One region of the Enterobacter sp. ECC_219_Taxon_10 genome, then DNA from elsewhere that is predicted to be linked to it. Evidence: predicted binding sites of a transcription regulator. Region 1 holds the regulator's gene; each other region holds the start of a gene.
What was found. Region 1 encodes PurR, which represses purine synthesis genes. Its sites were predicted from a motif close to CANGCAAACGTTTGCNTG; they were not measured.
Positions count from the first base shown of each region.

Region 2: AC4ICF_RS05005 (nucleoside-specific channel-forming protein Tsx) is a predicted target of PurR. The motif match lies at 771-788, and genes of this name have one in related genera.
Region 3: AC4ICF_RS00445 (nucleobase:cation symporter-2 family protein) is a predicted target of PurR. The motif match lies at 1,164-1,181, and genes of this name have one in related genera.
Region 4: carA (glutamine-hydrolyzing carbamoyl-phosphate synthase small subunit) is a predicted target of PurR. The motif match lies at 1,635-1,652, and genes of this name have one in related genera.

Region 1 covers NZ_CM178005.1:2,112,543-2,114,746, reverse strand. The annotation lists gene cydH (cytochrome bd-I oxidase subunit CydH) at 106-195, opposite strand; gene purR (HTH-type transcriptional repressor PurR) at 493-1,518, shown strand; gene punR (DNA-binding transcriptional activator PunR) at 1,536-2,204, opposite strand, start outside.
Region 2 covers NZ_CM178005.1:1,081,677-1,083,880, reverse strand. The annotation lists gene AC4ICF_RS05010 (SadB/YajI family lipoprotein) at 117-656, shown strand; gene AC4ICF_RS05005 (nucleoside-specific channel-forming protein Tsx) at 927-1,805, shown strand; gene AC4ICF_RS05000 (helix-turn-helix transcriptional regulator) at 1,926-2,204, opposite strand, start outside.
Region 3 covers NZ_CM178005.1:114,787-116,990, reverse strand. The annotation lists gene gltS (sodium/glutamate symporter) at 1-1,008, opposite strand, end outside; gene AC4ICF_RS00445 (nucleobase:cation symporter-2 family protein) at 1,233-2,204, shown strand, end outside.
Region 4 covers NZ_CM178005.1:746,179-748,382, reverse strand. The annotation lists gene carB (carbamoyl-phosphate synthase large subunit) at 1-249, opposite strand, end outside; gene carA (glutamine-hydrolyzing carbamoyl-phosphate synthase small subunit) at 268-1,416, opposite strand; gene dapB (4-hydroxy-tetrahydrodipicolinate reductase) at 1,871-2,204, opposite strand, start outside.

The DNA.
Region 1 (2,204 bases):
ACATCAATCACAAAAAATGAGAAGTTAACAAAATGGCAAAAGATTTTTGCCAGAGAAGTAACAATCGCGGCGATGGGGAGGGAGAAGGCTCTCCCTCCGCGTAAATCAGTGCAGCGCAGCCGTCAGACCAGCCGCGACAATCAGAGCCAGCACAACAACGGTGGTGAACAGCGAAAACTTCAGATCGGAACTCATCAATTTTTCTCCTTTTAATCCCCCCACGAAAAGTGAGCTTGCTCATTTTTGCACAGATTCCGTCAAAAATCTTCCTGGATTTATACTGATAACCACTTTACCTCTTCCCCTTTTCATCAAGATAGGCCAAAATTCCACGCTAAATTTATTAGCGTACCGGCCATTGACCCCCTCCTGACGTCCCGTGTCGTTTTCCTGGCGTGCCGCAATCCAAAATTGCGTGATAAGGGTGAGAGAAGGCAAACGTTTACCTTCAAGTTTTTCAGGAGTTTAGGATATGGTCTGGAGTGACATTTAATGGCAACAATTAAAGACGTAGCAAAACGCGCAAACGTTTCCACTACAACCGTATCACATGTAATTAACAAAACCCGCTTCGTGGCGGAAGAGACGCGCAACGCGGTCTGGGCAGCGATCAAAGAGCTGCACTATTCGCCAAGCGCGGTTGCGCGCAGCCTCAAGGTCAATCACACCAAGTCCATTGGATTACTGGCGACCAGCAGTGAAGCGGCCTATTTTGCCGAGATCATTGAAGCGGTGGAGAAAAACTGCTTCCAGAAAGGCTATACCCTGATTCTCGGCAACGCATGGAACAGCATTGAAAAACAGCGTGCCTACCTGTCGATGATGGCGCAAAAGCGCGTGGATGGCCTGCTGGTAATGTGTTCCGAGTACCCGGAATCCGTGCTGTCGATGCTGGAAGAGTATCGCCATATTCCGATGGTGGTGATGGACTGGGGCGAAGCGCGCGCGGATTTCACCGATTCGGTTATCGATAACGCCTTTGAGGGCGGCTATATGGCCGGCCGTTATCTGATTGAGCGCGGCCATCGCGAGATTGGCGTGATCCCGGGTCCGCTGGAGCGCAACACCGGCGCGGGCCGTCTGGCCGGCTTTATGAAAGCGATGGAAGAAGCGCTGATTACCGTGCCGGAAAACTGGATCGTGCAGGGCGACTTTGAGCCGGAATCAGGCTACCGCGCGATGCAACAGATCGTCTCCCAGCCGCACCGCCCGACCGCCGTCTTCTGCGGGGGTGACATCATGGCGATGGGCGCCCTCTGTGCGGCCGATGAGCTGGGTCTGCGCGTCCCGCAGGACATCTCCGTGATCGGGTATGACAACGTGCGCAACGCGCGCTTCTTCACGCCAGCGTTGACCACCATTCACCAGCCGAAAGATTCGCTGGGTGAAACCGCCTTCAATATGCTGCTGGACAGGATCGTCAACAAACGTGAAGAGTCGCAGTCCATTGAAGTTCACCCTCGCCTTATCGAACGCCGTTCCGTCGCGGATGGCCCGTTCCGCGACTACCGTCGTTAATCTCATTGCGGAGCCAGTCAGGCTGGCTCCCTCAGCCATTCCCGGTTAAGCGTTTCGCTGTCCCCCAGATAATCCAGAAGCCAGGCCATCGCCGGGGAAACATCATTTTGTTGCCAGGTGAGGCAGCAGGCCGCATCCGGGAATGGATTCTCCAGGGCCAGCTCAACCCACTCACCGGTGTCGATTCGTGGTCGCGCAAAATGAACGGGTACCATCGCGACGCAGAGCCCGGCGCTAAGGCACGTCGCCGACGATTCCCAGTCAGGGGCCACCACCCGCCGCTGGTTGTCCAAAAGCCATGTGATACGCTTGGGCAGCGAGCGGGAGGTATCCTCCAGCACCAGCGACGGCCAGCCGCGCAGCGTATCATCGCTCAGCGGCCCTTCCATCTTCGCCAGCGGATGATCGCTTGCCACCACGCATTTCCAGCTCAGCATCCCCATATCGCGAAAGGCGTAACGCCCCCCGACCGGGATCGCCTGAGTGGCCCCAATGGCCATCTCTGCCCTGCCGTCCGCCAGCGCATCCCAGACGCCGTTGAACACCTCCTGCGAAACCCGCAGTTCGACGTCAGAAAAATGACGGTAGAAATCGACAATCATCTGCCGGGTGCGCTCGGGCTTAACGATGTTATCCACCGCAATGGAAAGGTGTCCCCGCCAGCCGTTCGCGATCTGCTGGCACTG
Region 2 (2,204 bases), 1.0 Mb from region 1:
TACCCTGATCTGGCCTGACAACAAAGGAAGAGCTTTTTTGAGACAAAGGATCTATGTCTGGCGACGCGTTGCTGGCTACCATTATGGGGATCCGTTATTTCAAGGAAATAAACGCTATGACAAGACGTTACCTGAGAATTTTACTGGTGGGGAGCCTCTTCACCCTCAGTGCCTGTGCACAGCAAACCGAAGTTCGTCAGATGAAACAAAGCGTGAATACGCTCAACACGGCGATGGACAAACTGAACAAAGAAACGGTGAAGATCACCCAGCAAAACGCGCTGAACGCCAAATCCAGCAGCGGGGTGTACCTGCTGCCGGGGGCAAACACGCCTGCTCTGCTCAACAGCCAGATTGGCACGCTGAAAATGTCGCTGGTGAACGTGGCGGCGAATGCGGATGGTACGCGCGCAACATTGCGTATTCATGGAGAGTCCAACGATCCGCTGCCAGCCTTTAGCGGTACCGTCGAATGGGGACAGATCCAGGGCACCACGGAGAATTACCAGGAGGTGAATGTGAAGAATCAGCTGTTCACCGCTCCGGCCAGCGTGTTAGCGCCCAGCGACGTGGATATTCCGCTTCAGTTAAGCGGCCTTACGCCTGAGCAGTTAGGCTTTATCCGCATTCACGATATCCAACCCGCCGCGCAGTAATCCCCTCCTTTTGAGCGGAGTGAAATGTCACTCCGCTAACATTTACATTTCGTATGGATTGGCAACAGAAATGATTGCCGCTACAATCCCGGCCGTTTAAAGTACGCAAACGTGAACGCAATCGATTACGCGCGTGAGAGATATGTGAAACAACACATATTTTTGTGAGCAGGGATTCCTATAATAGGCACCGCAGAAACACGAAATATTTAGAAACGCAATTCGCGCATTTTTCACTCCCGGAAGGGAATTTCAATCAGTGGCATGATTATGAAAAAAACATTACTCGCAGCCGGTGCAGTTCTGGCACTTTCCTCCTCTTTCACTGTTAACGCAGCGGAAAACGAGAAACCACAATACCTCTCCGACTGGTGGCACCAGAGCGTTAACGTGGTAGGCAGCTACCACACCCGTTTCGGACCACAGATCCGCAACGATACCTACCTGGAGTACGAAGCATTCGCCAAGAAAGACTGGTTTGATTTCTATGGCTATATGGATGCACCGGTCTTCTTCGGTGGTAACTCTCAGGCTAAAGGTATCTGGAACCACGGTTCCCCACTGTTCATGGAGATCGAACCGCGCTTCTCCATCGACAAGCTGACCGGCACCAATCTAAGCTTCGGTCCGTTTAAAGAGTGGTACTTCGCGAACAACTATATCTACGACATGGGCCGCAACGAGTCCGGTCGTCAGAGCACCTGGTATATGGGTCTGGGTACCGACATCGACACGGGCCTGCCAATGAGCCTGTCCCTGAACGTATACGCGAAATATCAGTGGCAGAACTACGGTGCTGAAAACCAGAACGAGTGGGATGGCTACCGTTTCAAAGTGAAATACTTTGTTCCAATTACCCAACTCTGGGGCGGTAACCTGAGCTACATCGGCTTCACCAACTTCGACTGGGGTTCAGATCTGGGCGATAAGAGCGGTTACGCAGAGAACGGTATTAAGCAGCGTACCAATGACTCCATCGCCTCCAGTCACATCCTGGCGCTGAACTACGATCACTGGCACTACTCTGTTGTGGCACGTTACTGGCACAACGGCGGCCAGTGGAACGACGACGCTAAACTGGTATGGATGAACGAACACGTCCGTTCTACCGGCTGGGGTGGTTACCTGGTCGTAGGTTACAACTTCTAATCAGTGCGGGACCGTGCGGGCTGATGCCCTCACCCTGCCCCTCTCCCACAGGGAGAGGGAACAAATACTAAAAACGGCAACACACGTTGCCGTTTTGCTTTTACCTCGCCACCCGGCTTTTTACTGCCTCACCTTCCGCAAAAAATCCGCCAAAGACCTGTCCGCACTCTCGCTGAACCGCCTCTCCGTCTGCACAATATTGAGACACCGGTCGAGCCGAAAACAGCGGTAGTCATCGCGCCGTTCACACCACGCTGCCAGCAGCCAGCGCTCCCCCCAGAAGAACAAGCCCAGCGGCTGAACCTCACGTTTTGAGAGCTGCCCGGCTTCATCACGATAATGCAGCGCCAATACGCGCTGGGCGGAAATCGCCTGATGGATCATGTCAAAATCGCTGCG
Region 3 (2,204 bases), 2.0 Mb from region 1:
CGCCGCATCGTAGTTTTTGCCCATCATGCGCCAGGTCACGAACATGGCGTACAGCGCCATAAACAGCGCCTGCACCGCCAGAATCGCCACCATCGGCAGCGCCAGCGAGGCCAGTTCCCACAGCTTGAGGCTCATCAGCGCCATCGCCAGGAACAGCGACAGGCAGACGTTGCCGAGCACCGATACCGCCCGTTCAAACACGCGGTAGAAGCCCATCAGCGCCAGACCGTTGCTCAGGATCACCCCGATAAACAACACGCAGACAAAGGTAGGCAGCTCAAACGCGGTACCCGCCAGCCATTGCGCAACCACTTTGCCCACGGTCAGGCAGATGGCAATCATCGCGATAGTTTCAATCATCACCAGTGAGGTGATGCTGCGTCCAACGTCCGGCTTTTCGAACGCGGTCGGCACCATTTCATCGTCAGGTCTGCCGTTCGGCGTGGTGGAGTGCTTCACCAGATAACGCGCCACCGGGCCACCAATCAGGCCACCCAGCACCAGGCCAAAGGTCGCACAGGCCATCGCCACTTCCGTTGCGTTTTCAAACCCGTAGCGTTCGATGAACAGCTTGCTCCACGCAGCGCCAGTGCCGTGGCCGCCCGAAAGGGTAATCGACCCCGCCAGCAGACCCATCAGCGGATCCAGCCCCAGCAGCGTCGCCATACCGATGCCAATGGCGTTTTGCATCAGCAGCAGCCCCACCACCACAATCAGGAATACGCCGAGCACCTTACCGCCCGAGCGCAGGCTCGCCAGGTTGGCGTTCAGGCCGATAGTGGCAAAGAAGGCCAGCATCAGCGGGTCTTTCAGGGACATATCAAAATCAATTTCCCAGCCCATGCTTTTTTTCAGTATCAGCAGGGCCAGCGCCACCAGCAGACCGCCGGCGACGGGTTCAGGGATAGTGTACTTTTTCAGAAAGGAAACGCTATGTACCAGCTTACGGCCAAGCAGTAAGACCAGCGTTGCGGCAACAAGGGTCGACAACGTATCGAGATGAATCATAAAAGGCTCCTGTTTTGCGCGTGTTCCATACACACGCGGCGTTATCCTGGGCCGGTTTGCGCTCTTCATGAGCCCCGGCGCAAAAAGTGTAATTTTTTTTCCCGATGCGTTGTAGAAAACCTGCTCACAGCGGCAGATTTTCTTCCCTTTTTTTGCTGGCAATCGTTTGCTTTTACCAGGTGGTCAGATAAAATGCCCGCTTTTCCACCGTGGGATTGCCGCCGATGTCCGTTAACACCATAGAGTCGCCTGATGCGCAACCGATTGCGAAGAAGCATAATAGCGAACTGATTTACCGCCTTGAAGACCGCCCGCCGCTTCCGCAGACGCTTTTCGCCGCCTGCCAGCATCTTCTGGCGATGTTTGTTGCCGTGATCACTCCGGCGCTGCTGATCTGCCAGGCACTTGGCTTACCGGCGCAGGATACGCAGCACATCATCAGTATGTCTCTGTTCGCTTCCGGCGTGGCCTCCATTATTCAAATTAAAGCGTGGGGTCCGGTGGGCTCTGGATTATTGTCAATTCAGGGCACCAGCTTTAACTTCGTGGCACCGTTGATCATGGGCGGTACGGCGCTGAAAACCGGCGGTGCGGATGTCCCAACCATGATGGCGGCGCTGTTCGGCACCCTGATGCTGGCCAGCTGCACGGAGATGGTCATCTCCCGCGTGCTGCATCTGGCTCGCCGCGTCATTACCCCGCTGGTCTCCGGCGTGGTGGTGATGATTATTGGCCTGTCGCTGATCCAGGTGGGCCTCACCTCCATCGGCGGCGGCTATGCGGCAATGAGCGACCACACCTTCGGCGCGCCGAAAAACCTGCTGCTGGCGGGCGTAGTGCTGGCAATTATTATTCTGCTTAACCGTCAGCGTAACCCTTACCTGCGCGTCGCCTCGCTGGTGATCGCCATGGCGGCGGGTTATTTGCTGGCGTGGGCGCTGGGCATGCTGCCGGAAAACACCGCGCCGACCAACAGCGCGCTGATCACCGTTCCTACGCCGCTGTACTACGGACTGGGCATTGACTGGGGCCTGCTCCTGCCGCTGATGCTGGTCTTTATGATCACCTCTCTGGAGACCATCGGCGATATCACCGCCACCTCCGACGTCTCCGAGCAGCCGGTGTCCGGCCCGCTGTACATGAAGCGTCTGAAAGGCGGCGTGCTGGCGAACGGCCTGAACTCGTTTGTCTCTGCG
Region 4 (2,204 bases), 1.4 Mb from region 1:
CGGACGCTCTTTCTCGATGATTTTACGCACCACTTCCCAGTGAATCGGCTCGATGTAGGTTGCATCGGCCATTTCCGGGTCGGTCATGATGGTTGCCGGGTTAGAGTTCACCAGGATAACGCGGTAGCCCTCTTCACGCAGGGCTTTACACGCCTGAGCGCCGGAGTAGTCGAATTCACAGGCCTGGCCGATGACAATCGGGCCAGCGCCAAGGATCAGGATGCTTTTTATGTCTGTACGTTTTGGCATGGTCTTCTCGGCTCCTGATTATTTAGCGGTCTTACGGTATTGCTCGATAAGTTCGATGAAGTGATCGAACAGCGGCGCGGCGTCGTGCGGGCCCGGGCTGGCTTCCGGGTGACCCTGGAAGCTGAATGCTGGCTTATCGGTGCGATGAATCCCCTGCAGGGTGCCATCGAACAGCGACTTATGGGTCACGCGCAGGTTAGCCGGCATTGAGGCTTCATCGACGGCAAAGCCGTGGTTCTGCGCGGTGATCATTACCGTGTTGTTATCGATGTCTTTCACCGGGTGGTTACCACCGTGGTGGCCGAACTTCATCTTAACGGTGTTCGCACCGCTCGCCAGCGCCAGCAGCTGATGGCCGAGGCAGATGCCGAATACCGGGATGTCGGTTTCCAGGAAGGACTTAATGGCGGCGATGGCGTAATCGCACGGTGCCGGGTCGCCAGGACCGTTGGACAGGAAAATACCGTCCGGATTCATCTTCAATACGTCTTCGGCAGAGGTCTGAGCCGGCACCACCGTCAGGCGGCAGCCGCGGTCAACCAGCATGCGCAGAATGTTGCGCTTGGCGCCAAAATCGTAGGCCACCACGTGGAACGGCAGCTCGCTCTCTTTTTTCGCTTCCGGCAGGTCGCCTTCCAGCGTCCAGCTACCCTGTGTCCAGCTGTAGGCTTCCGCGGTCGTCACTTCTTTCGCCAGGTCCATGCCGTTCAGGCCCGGGAAGGCTTTCGCTTTTTCCAGCGCCAGCGTCGCATCGAGGTTATCACCCGCGATGATGCAGCCGTTCTGTGCACCCTTCTCGCGCAGCAGACGCGTTAACTTACGGGTATCAATATCGGCAATCGCCACGATGTTATGGCGCTTCAGGTAAGAAGAGAGGTCTTCGGTATTGCGGAAGTTGCTGGCAATCAGCGGCAGGTCGCGAATGACCAGGCCTTGCGCATGTACCTGAGAAGATTCTTCGTCAGCCGCGTTGGTGCCGACATTGCCGATATGAGGATAAGTAAGAGTAACGATTTGGCGAGAATAGGAAGGATCAGTGAGGATTTCTTGATAACCGGTCATTGAAGTATTGAAAACGACTTCCCCAACCGCCGAACCCGTTGCCCCTATGGCCCGACCGATAAACTGGGTTCCGTCTTCCAGAACCAATAGCGCTGACTTAATCAAAACACCCTCCAGAGAATATTCACTCACTTTATTTGCATATTAATTCATAACCATGTCATGGATCAATGCAAATGTGTTGCCAGCGGATTTTTGGCAAACGGCGGCATTCTGGAGATTTGGTGGGTAAAAGTCAACTTAAAACGGATATTTTGTTTAGTCTTTTGCGCATCTGGTGAGGCGAGTGAAGCTTAAGCGACAAAAAGATCAGGTAAATCACTGCGGAAAACGCTTGCGCGCCGAATTTAATGAAAAATGAGTCGACACAGCATCAAAAAGTGGACCAAATGGTCAAAATTTACATTTCAGTAACGAAAACCAGGAAGAATAGTTGTGTTTTCATGGCTCAACAAACAAAACAAGAGCTAAACAGGTAAAATATAAGGGCAATAAAATATTGCCCTATGCAATCAAAGAATTACGACTGCAATAACCACATCACGATGGGTAATAATACTTACAAATTGTTGAGATCGAGCACATCTCGCATATCAAAAAGTCCATCTTTCTTGTTTTTAAGCCACAAAGCGGAACGTACCGCGCCGTTGGCAAACGTCATGCGGCTTGAGGCTTTATGAGTAATCTCCACGCGTTCACCAATATCGGCGAACATCGCCGTATGTTCGCCGACGATGTCACCCGCACGTACCGTTGCGAAACCAATAGTGCCCGGTACGCGTTCGCCAGTGTGACCTTCGCGGGCATAAACCGCGCAGTCTTTTAAATCTTTATCGAGTGCATGAGCAATCGCCTCGCCCATCGCCAGCGCCGTGCCTGACGGCGCATCTACC